Regions from separate parts of the Cellvibrio fibrivorans genome, predicted to be linked through region 2. Evidence: predicted binding sites of a transcription regulator. Region 2 holds the regulator's gene; each other region holds the start of a gene.
What was found. The regulator FliA, encoded in region 2, starts transcription of late flagellar genes. The targets are predictions, from matches to a motif close to TAAAGTTATNNNNNNNNCGGCCGATANCC.
Positions count from the first base shown of each region.

Region 1: a site for FliA is predicted at 2,630-2,658, ahead of J2X05_RS06990 (flagellin N-terminal helical domain-containing protein). Genes of this name have one in related genera too.
Region 3: a site for FliA is predicted at 2,022-2,050, ahead of flgM (flagellar biosynthesis anti-sigma factor FlgM). Genes of this name have one in related genera too.

Region 1 is NZ_JAVDVX010000002.1:483,558-488,474, forward strand. Features, by position in the region: gene flgL (flagellar hook-associated protein FlgL) at 172-2,058, shown strand; gene J2X05_RS06985 (flagellar protein FliT) at 2,215-2,541, shown strand; gene J2X05_RS06990 (flagellin N-terminal helical domain-containing protein) at 2,757-4,898, shown strand.
Region 2 is NZ_JAVDVX010000002.1:610,937-615,853, forward strand. Features, by position in the region: gene flhF (flagellar biosynthesis GTPase FlhF) at 1-767, shown strand, start outside; gene J2X05_RS07490 (MinD/ParA family protein) at 938-1,762, shown strand; gene J2X05_RS07495 (RNA polymerase sigma factor FliA) at 1,858-2,601, shown strand; gene cheY (chemotaxis response regulator CheY) at 2,802-3,185, shown strand; gene J2X05_RS07505 (protein phosphatase CheZ) at 3,220-4,023, shown strand; gene J2X05_RS07510 (chemotaxis protein CheA) at 4,051-4,917, shown strand, end outside.
Region 3 is NZ_JAVDVX010000002.1:465,574-470,490, reverse strand. Features, by position in the region: gene J2X05_RS06925 (CheR family methyltransferase) at 1-55, opposite strand, end outside; gene J2X05_RS06920 (chemotaxis protein CheV) at 110-1,066, opposite strand; gene flgA (flagellar basal body P-ring formation chaperone FlgA) at 1,248-1,994, shown strand; gene flgM (flagellar biosynthesis anti-sigma factor FlgM) at 2,182-2,502, shown strand; gene J2X05_RS06905 (flagellar protein FlgN) at 2,620-3,096, shown strand; tRNA gene J2X05_RS06900 (tRNA-Arg) at 3,252-3,327, shown strand; gene J2X05_RS06895 (Gar/GrdA family gentamicin resistance ATP-binding protein) at 3,434-3,979, opposite strand; gene J2X05_RS06890 (YciI family protein) at 4,047-4,391, opposite strand; gene J2X05_RS06885 (hypothetical protein) at 4,402-4,644, opposite strand; gene J2X05_RS06880 (DUF2177 family protein) at 4,669-4,917, opposite strand, start outside.

The DNA.
Region 1 (4,917 bases), 130 kb from region 2:
AGAGTCTTGTCAGTGACTGAGACTCTGTCATTTCTTGTTTAATTCCTCTGTGGCTATTTCCTGTCCCGTCATCTTTTCTGTAAAAGTTGGAACAGTTTGTGCGTTGAGTTTCATATCAGCAAAATATTGGCAATTCCTTGCCGCTTTTTTGCCGCTATTGAGGAATGCATTATGCGTGTATCTACCACACAAATTTATAATATTGCCAATCTGGGTATTGGTCAGGCGCAAGCTGCTATCACCAAAACCCAGGAGCAAATTGCAACGGGTAAACGTGTGTTGTCGCCTGCAGATGATCCTGTTGCAGCAGCTACCATTTTACAATTGAATATGGAATTGGCGCGTACGGAACAGTACAAAAAAAACATTGATGTGGCAGAAAACAGTTTGAATCTGGAAGAGACCAATCTCCAAAGTATTGTGGACCTCGTGCATCGTATGCGCGAGATGGCCGTATCTGCCGGTAACACTGCAGTGATGACTTCATCTAACTACGATGCACTGGCGGCAGAAGTGGATACACGCCTCAGTGAGTTGATGAATTTACAAAATACGCGCAATGCTTCCGGTCAATATATTTTTGCCGGTTATCAAAGTGGTACCCAACCTTTTGTGGGCGATGGCGGAGGCAATTTTCATTATTTGGGTGATGAGGGGCAATTACGCTTGCAGGCGTCTGCATCCGTGAGTGTCGCTGTGAGTGATTCAGGTAAAAAAGCATTTGTTGATATCCCCAGCGGCCATAATACATTTAATACTTCAGCCAGTGCCTCCAATAAATCCAATCCTCCAGCGATTATTACCGTTGGGCAGGTCTTTGATCAGGCAGAATTTGATGCTTTGTATCCTGATGATTTGGTGGTGTCATTTACCAAAACAGCTGCTGCTATCAATTATACCGTTACACAAAAATCGAATGGTAAACAGTTATTAGTTGATCAACCTTATATTGCCGGGGTGGATATAGAGGTGGCGGGTGCGCGTTTTCAAGTATTGGGTAATCCTTATCCTGGGGAGGCTGCAATTGCAGCAGATCTGGATTTTGGTGCAATAGGTGCTTTCGACTTCTCTTTAACTCCCACCACTATTTCCATTTCTGTGGGAGGCAAAACGGAAACCTTGCTGTTGGATCAAAACGTCACTAACGCGACAGATTTGGCTGCAGCATTTAACAGTGCTGTGGGCGCCCCGAATAGTAATGCCGATAAATTAGCTAATTTAGGTATTACTGTTGATGCTACGGGGTTTCATTCTCCGACAGGCTTGAATATCACAATCAGTAACGGTAGTGCAGATACGGATACTGCATTGGGTTTTGCAACACAGGGGAGTGGAACCAGTTCGGTCAATTTACCGTTTGCGTTTACCGCTGCGCACGATTTTAGTGTTACTCCCTTAACATTTCAGTTGGAGGTGAATGGGAAAACTGAATTTATTACGTTTAATCAAAACATTACCAATGCAACGGATCTGGCTAATGCATTTAATGATCCTGCCAATGCCGCGCAATTGATGCGTTTGGGTTTAACGGTGACTGATCAGGGTATTATTTCCGGGTCTAATGCGAAGGTCACTATAAAAGGGGGTAACACTTTTTTAGATGATGTAACGGGCTTAAATACGCAAGGCATCGGCACATCATCGACACGTGGCCTGTTGGTGGAGCCTGGAGATAGTTTTTTTGTTGAATCTACCGATAAACAAGGTTTATTGACTACCTTATCGCGCTTTAGTGATGCCATGAGAAATGTACAAGACACTTCAGTAAGTAAGGCTGAGCTCGCAAAGCTGATCGCTAAAACCCTGACAAATCTTGAAAATACAGTGACTAATTTGGTTGCCGTGCAAGGGGAGGTCGGGGCAAGGTTAAATACGCTTGAAAGCGCAAAAGACTTGAATCTGGATATTACATTATCGAGTAAAACTGTATTGGCCAGTCTTGAAAGTGTGGATGTGAGCGAGGCTAGTATTCAACTGTCCATGCAGACACTAATTTTAAATGCATCTCATCAAAGTTTTGCAAAAGTAAGTCAGTTGTCCCTCTTCACCTATTTATAGTAGTAGATGCCTATAGTGGTAAACGCGTTAGCTGAGAATAAATATTTGGCCTGTTGTAATAGCCTGTAAGTGTTAATTTGTGCGCAGGCCAATTATTTTTTGCTAATCTTGTTCTATAGAGTTAGTCTGCTGTTGTCCCTTTATGAAGAGCGGCTTATGGATATCGATTCCCTGCTAGACCCCCTGACCCGTGCGCTCAGCCAATCCCAAGCACTTTTATCCCTTGCCCAAGCGGGTGACTGGGAGTCCTTTGAAACTCTGGTTCAACAACGCCAGCAAGGGTTGTTATCCCTTAACGATCAAGAGTACCTGCAATCCCTTGCCCAAGCTGACCTCGAAGCCAAAGCGGCAAGCTTGATTCAGGAAATTCAAGCAATAAATAAAGCGCTCGCTTCATTAGCTGAGGCTAATCGTGAAAATACCGCGTCGGAATTGCGTCAAAATTCTCGTGCAGCAAGAGCGATAGATGCTTATGGTCGATAAATTGACGATTCTTTTTTCTTTATAACCCTTTGCAATAAAATTTAGTAATTCTCAGTGTAAATAGTTGGTTCCTGCCATAAAAAAATTCTAAAGCTACTCCCGTATGTGTCGATAACCTGTTTAGAAGTGCTGATTAGTCCGTTGTCCTCAGACTTCATCAACCGACTTGTTATAGCAGCCAGACTGCGAACAGACATTAATCCAGGAGATTCATCATGGCTTTAGTAATTAACACAAACGTCGCCTCTCTGAATGCTCAGCGTCAGTTGATGAGTTCAGGCAATGCGCTTGATCGCGCAACTGAGCGTTTGTCATCCGGTGCGCGCATTAACTCTGCAAAAGACGACGCAGCAGGTCTTGCGATTTCAAACCGCATGACTTCTCAGGTGCGCGGTCTTGACCAAGCAATCCGTAATGCCAACGACGGTGTGTCTATGATTCAAACAGCGGAAGGTGCGCTGTCCGAATCAACCAACATCCTGCAACGTATGCGTGAACTGTCCGTGCAGTCAGCGAACGGTATCTACACCGCTGGCGACCGCCAAACACTGAATGCCGAGGTTCAACAACTCGTATCAGAATTGGACCGTATCGCTAAAACCACTTCATTCAACGGTCAAAACCTGTTGGATGGTTCCTTAGGTAAGGTTGACCTGCAAGTAGGCTCCGACGCCAACCAAACCATCAGCTTTAAGGTACAAGCGATGGATGCCAAAACCCTGGGTATGGGTTCTACTGCAGTGGACTTGTTGGGCGATGAAATCAATCTGGCTGCCACAGTATTTGCCGCTTCACTCGGTGCAGATATCGAAGACGGCGATGTTTTAATTAACGGTCAATCAATTGGTACATTCGATACTGGCGCATCAGGTGATGCCAATACCTTGTCTGACTTGGTTGCCAATATTAATGAGCGTATTACCGGTGTGACAGCCTCTGCCTTAACTGAACTACAAGCTTCATCAAATGGTAACGGCATCATCGATAACGATGCTGGCGAAGGTTTGAATATTACGGTTACCGAAGTAAATGGCGGTACCCAGACTTATCAATTGCGCGAAAATACCACCTCTATGGCTGAGCTTACCGAAGCCATCAATCGCGTTACTGGCGGTGCGGTGAATGCATCAGTGGGTGACGATGGACGCCTGGTACTGAGCAACAATACTGGTAGCACAATCACTGTTGCGGCCGCAGGCGGTTTGGATTTGGGCGATGCGTTGGGTATGGAAACCGGTGTGGGTGATGGATTGTCACAACGTGGCCGTGTGGTGTTAACTTCGGATACCGACAAACCAATTACTATTACTCGCGGCAGCACTGGTACTTTGGAAGACCTGAGCAACCTCGGCTTCCGTGAATCCACCAAAGGTGGTGTGATCGAAGGCGCTGGTATTGCTGCTGGTACCCTTGGTGCTGATTTGGCATGGGGTGTAGGTGATGTAAAAGTTAACGGTGTAACTATTTCCAATAAAGATACTGATAGTTTGATCGGCAAAATTAATGCGATTAATAAGTCAACCACTGAAACCGGCGTAACGGCTAATGCATTTGCCTCTGCGACACTGGACTTCAATGGTGTGTCAATTACCAACACTACTTTCGCCGGTACCAACAACACGCTGAGCATTAATGGTGTTGAAATTGATTTGACTGCTGTTTCGTCTCTGGCGGAGTTGGTTACTGAGCTGAACGACAATGCCAATAATACCGGCGTAACTGCCAATCTTAACGGCAACACCATAATCCTGAAGAGTGATCAAGGTGCTATCGCTTTCAATGCGGGAACTGCTTCAGTGTTCAATGGTACTGCGGACGGTTTTGCCGGTGTGGATTTGGTTGAATTTATGGCCGGTACACTGGGTACAGTAACTACCGCTGCTACAGCGATGGGCGGTACTGCCGCAGCTACGATCGTTGAAGCCGGTATCAAGTTGACCAGTTCAAGCGGTAACCCTATTAGCTTTGAGTTGGGTGTTAATGCCAGCGCGGGTGAAATAGGTATTCTTGAAGCAAACAATACTGCTGGTGGCGCGTTCGGTTCTGCGATTGCATCAATCAGTATTGATACCCAAGCAAATGCACAGAAAGCCATCAAGGTAATTGATAACGCGTTGACTACCATCAACGATACACGTTCAAACCTCGGTGCGGTCAACAACCGTTTGGACTTTACCGTATCTAACCTGGCGAATATCTCAGAGAAAACAGCGACTGCGCGGTCACGTATTACTGATGCTGACTTCGCGGCAGAAACTGCAAGCCTGAGCCGTTCACAAGTATTGCAACAAGCGGCATCGGCAATGTTGGCTCAATCCAACGCTCGTCCACAACAAGTACTGTCTCTGTTGAGATAAGTTGACTAGTTCCCCCAAA
Region 2 (4,917 bases):
CGCGTCGTCTTGAGCGATTGAATTTGCCGAAGGATGTTATCAGCAGCGTTATCAACGCCTGCACTAAAGCCAAAACTCTAAGCGATGCCTGGCCGGATGCGTTGGCGAACCTTGCGCACCAATTGCCAATTAATGGGCGTGATGTGGTCGAGCAAGGCGGTGTGTTTGCATTTGTCGGCCCGACCGGTGTAGGCAAAACCACTACCATTGGTAAATTGGCGGCGCGCTATGTATTACAGCATGGTGCCGATAAGGTCGCGCTTATTACTACCGATACCTACCGCATCGCCGCTCATGACCAGTTGCGTTCACTCGCGCGTATTTTGCGTGTACCAGTGCGCGTGGTGGACGAAGCCAATCCTCTGGATTCAGTCCTGCGCAGCCTGCGTCATTGTTCTTTGGTGTTAATTGATACCGCTGGTTTCCGCCACGGCGACCCGCATCTGAAAGCACAATTGAAAGCATTGGCTGAGCAGCAAGTGGTAAAAACCTATCTTGTTATGTCATGCAACAGCCAGGTACAGATGTTAAAAGCATCGATCCATGCATATGGCGCTGCGCGTTTGCAAGGTTGCATCCTTACCAAATTGGACGAGACCGCAAGCATTGGTGAAGCCTTGGGAGTTGCCATGCAAAATCGCCTGTCGATTGCCTACACCACCGACGGGCAAGACATTCCCAAAAATTTGGATGTGGCGCGTGCGCATCAATTGGTGTCGAAAGCGGTTGCATTGCTTAAATCCAATCCAACAACGGCTGTCTCGTAAACGGTGAAGGTTAAACAACAGTTATAACCACAGGAATTTGTCGGTGAAACTGAAATTAGTCGGATGAAGTTCCAATCCCTATCTATACTCAGATCACCATTTGTGTACCCCAATGCCTATCTGGCAATCAGGTGTACAACTCGAAGAAATAGGTTTGGAGTTATGCGTAGATGAGCCAAATGCGACCAGTACAAGTGATCGCTGTGTCCGGCGGCAAGGGCGGAGTAGGGAAGAGCAATATTTCCGTTAACCTCAGCATTGCGCTGGCAGAATTGCGTCGGCGTGTGGTGTTGTTGGATGCTGACTTGGGCTTAGCCAATGTCGATGTGCTGTTGGGTATCAGGGCGACCCATACGCTGGCAGATGTACTTGCCGGCACCCATAGTTTGGCGGACGTACTGGTAAGTGGTCCTGCAGGTATGAAGATTGTTCCTGCGTCATCCGGTGTACAGCGCATGGCAGAACTAAGTGCTGCTGAGCACGCAGGACTGATCAATGCCTTCAATGATCTTTCGGATCAAGTCGATATCCTGGTTATCGATACGGCAGCCGGTATTTCCGATACGGTCGTGAGTTTTGTGCGTGCTGCCAATGAAGTGATTATCGTTGTCTGCGACGAACCTTCATCTATTACCGACTCCTACGCATTGATCAAATTACTCAACAAAGAATACGGCATGCAGCGTTTCCGGGTGGTGGCGAATATGACGCGTACACCGCAGGAAGGCATCAATATGTTTAACAAGCTCAATACCGTATGCGAACGCTTTCTGGATGTGACTTTGCAGTTTGTCGGCCAGGTTCCCTTCGACGAAAACGTGCGCAAAGCGGTACAAAAACAAAAATCCCTGCTGGAATTTGCGCCCACTTCCAAAGCGTCTGTCGCTATACGTGCACTTGCACAAGTCGTAGATAAATGGCCGCTACCCAACTCGCCTACAGGGCGCCTGGAATTTTTTGTAGAACGTTTATTGCAGGCTGCGAATGCGCGTTAGCCTAGTGTGTGATGCAGAAAAAAATAGGTATGTAATACGTTGTGCCGCCAGATCGTTGGTAAAACGCAGGGTTGTTGCTGATAAGAAGGTGCTCAATGGCCGTAGTCAATGGTTTAGCCATGTACGATAAAAAAACCTTACTTGATGTACAGATCAATATTGAAGACTACGCGCCTTTGGTAAAGCGTATTGCCTATCACATGATGATGCGTATGCCGGCCAGCGTGCAGGTGGACGATCTTATCCAGGCTGGCATGATCGGCCTTATCGAAGCCTCCCAAAAATACGATGCCTCCCGCGGTGCAAGTTTTGAAACTTATGCGGGTATCCGAATTCGCGGTGCAATTGTTGACGAAATGCGCCGCGGCGATTGGGTTCCGCGCTCAGTGCACCGCAATGCACGCCGTGTTTCCCAGGCCGTTGCTGCAGTAGAAGCGCGCACCGGCCGCGATGCCACTGACAGTGAAGTCGCTGCCGAGTTAGGTGTGGGGCTCAATGAATATTTTGAAATGCTGCAAGATTCCAACGGCAGTCGCCTATTCAGCTATGAAGAAACTTTTGGCGAGGAAGACAGCAATATAGATGCATCTGAGCACAGCAGCGCGTTTGTCAGCCCGCTCGATGGTATCCAGCGCGATGGCTTAAAAAAAGCACTGGTGAAGGCTATAGCCCTCTTGCCCGAACGTGAACGGATGGTGTTGGCGCTCTACTATGATCAAGAACTAAATCTGAAAGAAATTGGTATGGTGCTCGGAGTCAGTGAATCCCGCGTGAGCCAGATCCACAGTCAGGCGGCAGCGCGGCTGCGCCACAAATTGGCAGATTGGCAATCGGGCTGATGACTGTTTAAATAACAAACGAATCTAGCAAAAAGCATCGTTCAAGTTGCAGTGTAAATATCAAAAACTCTGTGTTTTCAGCGAATTGGGCTATGATTCGAATTAAAAGTTGAAGATTGATGCGCCGGAACTGGCCGAAGCTTCAACTCCTACTAGACTATGATTAAATGAAAATCCCGTCAGGGTGAGTGGAGGTTGCGTTGGATAAGAATATGAAAATCTTAATTGTTGACGACTTTTCAACAATGCGACGGATTATTAAAAACTTGCTGCGGGACTTGGGTTTTTCCAATACCCATGAAGCGGATGATGGGGTTACAGCATTGCCGATGCTGAAAAGTGGTGACTTTCAATTTCTAGTCACGGATTGGAATATGCCAGGTATGACGGGTATCGATTTGCTGAAAGCCGTTCGGGCAGATGAAAAGTTGCGCACCTTACCGGTGTTAATGGTAACGGCTGAGGCCAAGCGCGACCAGATTATTGAGGCAGCGCAAGCGGGTGTTAATGGTTATGTTGTCAAACCATTTACCGCACAAGCACTCAAGGAAAAAATCGAGAAAATTTTTGATCGCGTAGGTTAGTTTGGCTCGATCAAATAATAAATAAGGCGTTGTCATGGCATCTGAACCCCAAACATCTTTCAACGAAGAATTTGTTGTCGAATTGAAAGAGTGCGCCAAGTTGCTCACGGAGAAATTGCAAAGCAATCAATTCGAAGAGGCATCGGTGCTGATTCACACCATCACCCAAGCGCGCGACCGACATATATTTCAGTCGGTGGGGCGTTTAACGCGCGGTCTGCACAATGCTATTGTCAATTTTAATGTGGACGCGGACTTAACCAAAGAGCCGCCCAAAATTGCCAACTCAGATATTCATGATGCATCCAATCGTTTGAATTACGTTATTGATCTCACACAAAAAGCAGCTGAAAAAACCATGGATATGGTCGATGAGGCAGCACCTATTGCGATGAACCTTGGGCAAGAGGCCAGCAGCTTACGTGCAGAATGGGCGCGGCTTAAGCGCCGTGAAATGGGCCCTGATGAATTTCGCCAGCTCTATGACCGCATGGATGATTTTCTCAAGCAGATGGTAACTGGCACCGAACAATTAAGTAAAAATCTACAAGACATTGTACTGGAGCAGGGCTTTCAGGATTTAACTGGGCAAGTGTTAAAACGCGTGATCGGTTTAATTAACGATGTTGAAAAAGATCTAGTCAGTCTGGTGCGTATTGCGGGTCAAGTGGAAGAAATTGCTGGTCTTTCGAATGACAGCGAGACACTCGAACATGACAAAGAAATTATGAATAAGCGCAAGGTCGAAGCCGAAGGCCCACAAATTAATAAAGAGCGTGCAGATGTAATGTCCGGGCAAGACGATGTCGATGATTTATTGTCTAGCCTTGGTTTTTAGGTCTGCGGGTCACGCGAGGAACGTTGAATGAGTTTTGGTGATGACGAGGATATTCTCCAGGATTTTCTGGTAGAGGCGGGAGAAATCCTTGAGCGCCTCAGCCAGCAATTGGTTGACTTGGAGCAGCGCCCTGAAGATAAAGACTTGCTAAATGCAATCTTTCGCGGTTTTCATACCGTAAAAGGTGGTGCCGGCTTTTTAGCGTTGACCCCAATGGTTGAATGTTGTCATTTGACGGAAAACTTGTTTGATATTTTACGCAATGGAAAACGCGCCGTTACTTCTGAATTAATGGACGTAGTGCTAGAAGCTTTGGACTTAGTGAACCAACAGTTTGAATTGGTTTCCCAACGCGAAGCCTTGCCCCCAGTAGATCACTCATTAATTGCAGCATTGGAACGTTTGGTTTCATGCGCGGATTTGGATGAGGCCGCTGAAGCTGCAAACGCAAACATTGCGGCTGCCAGTGAAACTGTGGTTGCAGAAACTCCCACTGGTGATATTACCGATGCAGAGTTTGAACAATTACTTGATGCAATTGCGGGTCAACCGGCATCGGCTGCTTCTACATCTGTTGCTGCTGCACCCGTCAGTACATCGGGCAACGATGAAATTACTGAAGATGAATTTGATGCACTACTTGATCAATTGCACGGCAAAGGGAGTGCTCCCGGCATCGCGCCTCCCGCGGCAGCTGTTGTCACACCTGCTACTGCCGCCACCAGTAATGAGATTACCGAAGACGAATTCGAAGCATTACTCGATCAATTGCACGGTAAGGGTAAAGGGCCTGCTGCTGCACCTGTAGCGCCTGCGGTATCTGCACCAGCCCCAACTGCAGCTAGCGGTGGCAGTGATTTAATTAGTGATGATGAATTTGATGCGCTACTGGAT
Region 3 (4,917 bases), 150 kb from region 2:
GGTCAATATTGTCCCGACCTGCCGGCTTGGCAAAAGGTGACTCTTTATTAATCATAGGCTTCCAATGTAAAACAATTGCCGCGCGTCAATTCGCAACGGCAATACAAAGTCAGGCTTGCTCCGGTGGCAACAAACTTTCACCGGTAATCGCCAGAACGCGATCGTTCACGCGCTTTGCCAGCTCATCCGGATGGAACTTCGCCAGAAAATCATCTGCACCCACCTTCCGCACCATGGCTTCGTTAAATACGCCACTGAGTGATGTGTGTAGGATGATATGCAGCTTTTTCAGTTCCGGATGGTTGCGCACCTCAGCAGTAAAAGTGTAACCATCCATTTCCGGCATTTCGATATCGCAGATAATCATGATGAGTTCTGCGTAAGGATCTTTTCCTTCTTTGATCAAGTCTGTCAAATATTGGAAACCTTCCGCTCCATCTTTTTTGACGGTGGTTTTAATTCCCATGCCCTCAACTACCCGCTGGATTTGTTTGCGCGCAATAGTCGAGTCATCAATGATCAACACATGTTTTTGTACGACGCGGTCAGCTATGCCATCTTCAATTACACCCGCACTGACTTCTTCACGCGCAGGTGATACTTCGGCAAGAATTTTCTCTACATCAATAATCTCTACCAACTGTCCATCTACCTGGGTCACCGCAGTGAGGTAATGCTCGCGGCCCGCGCCTTTGGGTGGCGGATGGATATCACCCCAATTCATATTGACGATGCGCTCGACTGAACGCACCAAAAAGCCCTGTGCAGTGCGATTGTATTCAGTGATGATCACAAAACAGCTTTCGATATCCGGCAACTCGCGACGGCCGATCGCAAGATTCATATCCATTATTGGTATGGTGCCACCGCGGATATGGGCAACACCACGCACAACCGAGCTGCGACCGGGGATCGCATTAAGTTGTGGGCACTGCAGCACCTCTTTCACTTTGAAAACGTTAATGCCGTACAACTGCTGACCGCCAAGCCGAAACAACAGGAGCTCCAGACGGTTTTGCCCAACCAGCTGTGTACGCTGATTGACACTATCCATTACACCAGCCATGCAATTACCTCGTTTATTCTCAAATTTCCGGCTCAGGTCATCTGCAAATTGGCCACAGCTATACGGCACAGTATTTGCTTTGATGCTTAGTAAAGCAGCTTAGCGGCAAAAAAGTGTCAGGCTTTAGTCGTTAATGATCCAGACTGGCACTCAGTTCTTACCCTTGAGGATAGGACAAAATATGGAACTTCCTAGTTTTTATAGAACTTTCTTGCGGAATATTTTGCGCCATAGCCCGGGCGTAACTGCAGCATCAGCTCTATTGTTCGCCTACTCGTCTCCAATTGGTGCCGCACCAGTTTATCCACCACTGCAATTGAAACAGGACATAGCCAGTTTTTTGACGAAAGCATATTCAACGATTGAGCATGAACGTATCGACATCAGCGTAAGCAATCTGGACAACCGCCTGCGCCTGGAAACCTGCGCATCACCACCCATATTCACCACTCAGGACACGACAGGTTACGGGGGAAACATTAGCGTTAAAGCCACGTGCGAAAGCGGCAAGAAATGGTCAGTACACGTCCCGGCACAGGTCAATATTTACCGCCCAACGCCTGTGGCGCAGGGCAATATAGCTCGCGGCGAGCTAATCACCGGCGCGCACATCACCACCCAAGTGATGAATATCAGTGATATTCGCCAGGCTTTTCTGGCCACTACGAGCGACATTATTGGCAAACAAGCCAAGCGGAATATTAGCCGGGGCGAACCCTTTAAATCTGCCGCTCTCGATGCCCCCACTGCGATTAAGCGCGGTGAAATTATCATCTTGGAAGCGCTCGCGGGGAGTATCAAGGTCAGTAGCGCAGGCACCGCAATGACCGATGGCCGCATAGGTCAAACAATCAGGGTGCGCAATAACTCATCTGAGCGGATCATCAGCGGAATAGTTGTTCGGCAAGGGGTAGTCCAAACCCTCTGAATTGTGAAAGTTTTTTTAATTTATTGCTAAAGTTAAGCAACAGCTGGCCGATAGCCTGCTAGGGACTCTTTAAATACACAGCGTTGGGCTAAATTAAAGAGGATCCTTTGTCACGACATAGCAACCGCGGCATTTTTACAGTTAATCGCTGATGGGGTTAATCGCCATTGGCAAACAGGGGAACAAAATGAACTTTAACACCAACAACTCACTGGACTCTGTGGGCACCAAAGGTACCCGCAGCAAGCCCGCAACACCGAACACGGCTGAGGCAAAAGCACCTGTCCCTGCCGATATTGCCCCCTCAAACAAGGGCGTTGGCGATCAGGTGGTGCTGAGCCAAGAAGCGCAAACTTTGGGTCGCTTGCAGGCCAAAATCAATAATGCACCAGATGTTGATATGGATAAAGTCGCCGAAATCAGACGCGCCATTGCAGAGGGACGCTTTGAAATCAACGCTGAGCGAATCGCTGAAAACATGCTTAATCAAGAAAATCTGCTGAGTTAATACTCCGGATCGGATCGACTGAGGCCTTATAAAAGCTCTCCCCCGGCGCTTTTTATTTTGCCCCAGTCCGCGTTACGTTGTTTATGTAAGTTGCTTTTCCCACATGAAGAGGTTGCTATGTCTCTCGATATCACTTTACTGCGCCAGATGATTACGCAGGATTCTGCTGCTATTTCCCAACTCAAACACTTGTTAGCGCAAGAGCGCATCTTGCTTGAACAGCGCAAACAAGATGAACTCCCACAAATTATTGAGCAAAAGGCCATACTGGTCGAGCAGCTAAATAACAGTGCCAAGCAACGTCAACAAATACTAAACACACTCGGCTTACCGGCTAATGCAAATGGTTGGGATTTATTTTTGCAGCGCAATGCAGCTACCCTACCGCTGTGCGATGAATGGAAAATACTGGTGAGTGAGTTTGAAGATTGCCAAAAAATGAACGATATCAACGGCAAAATGATCGCTCGGTCACAACAAACACTAAGTCATCTGCTTGGCTTGCTACGCGGCAAAGTTGCAGCACCAGCACTGTACAATGCACAGGGTGCTAAAACCCAGCACACATCCTCCTACACAGTAGCCAAGGCGTGATAACCGCATAACAAAAAGGGCACAACCACGGGGTTGTGCCCTTTTTGTATTTAATGAAAAGCCACCTTGGATTCTGTAGCAAAACTTCTTACAATGCCCGCCGCTTAGCGCATCCGGTAACCCCCTACGCCGGTTCTTTCGCGTTAACCCATTCAGTCCTCATAGCTTAAACGGATAGAGCACCTGCCTCCTAAGCGGGCGATCCAGGTTCAATTCCTGGTGGGGACGCCACTTTATTATGGCTGTAAAAAAATACCTCATCGCCGAAAAACTTCCTTCATCGCCTTCTCCTGTGCAAGCTTATTAAACAGCTCATCCAGATAGAAGATTTTTTGTATTAACTTTTATCCAGTGTGATCGAAGTTAAATTCAGGCGCGACAAAAGTGAAACAACTAATTCCTCAGGCTCCGCAGATACATCAAATAATTCTCCAAGACACCCATTGGCACCCGCTTGCAAAAGAGATCGCTCTTCCATAACAGTCGTCATCTCGAATTCCGATTCATTAAGCGCGCGTGCGCCTTGCCTAACCTGAATACGACGAAGATTTTCCTTCAGAGACAAAGTAAGTAGAAAGCAACACAGTTTACTGTGGGGAGCGATGACCCTCAGTTTCTGTTGCAAATCATGAAGCTCCTCCGGCGAGCGCCAGATATGATTGATAACAAAATGTTTATAGCCATTGCCCTGATGGTGTTCGATTAGTAGCGACAACATCGTATTCAGATATTCAACTTCATCGGGCGGTGGCGGGTTCATGGCGATAACATAATCGCCATCCAGCATCACACATCCCTCTATTTGCTCCATGAGCGCTTCCGCAAGTGTTGACTTACCTATACCAAGAGGACCGTTAAGAATAATAATCATGCCGTTACTCATACTTTATTTTCACGATAACTATAGGTATTTTTTGTAAATTGGATTAAGCAAAACCCATGACCAAAAATTATGATGCTGTATTATTGTCAATATCCTGAAGTGGACGAATATCAATAACTCCTCGTGCGCGGGCACAAGGAGTATTTGAAACGAGTTCGATCACATCTTCCACACAGCTTGCTTCAATTACCGAAAACCCGGCAAGCGGGAGCTTGCGCACGGCGTATTCCTCTTCGGTAATTTCAAGATTGTAATTCCAATTGCGTACCGATGTAACTGCAGTTGTTACCGGCGCTACAAGATTTCCGCGCGCCCGAATTATGTCGTCGTAGGCGAGCGCTTCCTGCTTTTCATTGTCGTTCAACGAATTCCATCCGTCTTCATCGCCATACGCAAGGCACAAAAATCTCATATGGGTAAACTCACGGCCAAGGCGCGGGAGTAACGCTCACGTATTGGGCTCCGCCCTCAGAAGGCTCAGGCTCCAAGGTTTGCGCATCGAGCCCACAAGCAATTTTGCGAAACTCCTCCTGCACACGAGCAAAGGCCTCCTTGTGTAGGGAATGTTCCTTGTTAGGGTTATTTTCAATAACCCATTCGATCAGCGTGTTTATTTTACTGTTTAACTCCATAGCAAATGCCACTTTTTCCGGTGCTTTAGACATCACCTACTCCACTATCAATGAATGTTAATATCCGGCAAATATTCTTGCCGCATAAAATCCTGCCAACGCAGAAATGGCACTGACAAAGGCGCCCCACGCCATATCAACTAACGTGAGGGATAAAGACCAACCTTTTAATGTCGCCATATTGGTCAAGTCATAACTGCCATAGGCAATAACACCTAATCCCAAACCCAGACCGACAGCCATCAACCAGTTTTGCTCACGCAATGCCGGGCTGATCGCAAATAAAACCAACCCCGCGAGATACAG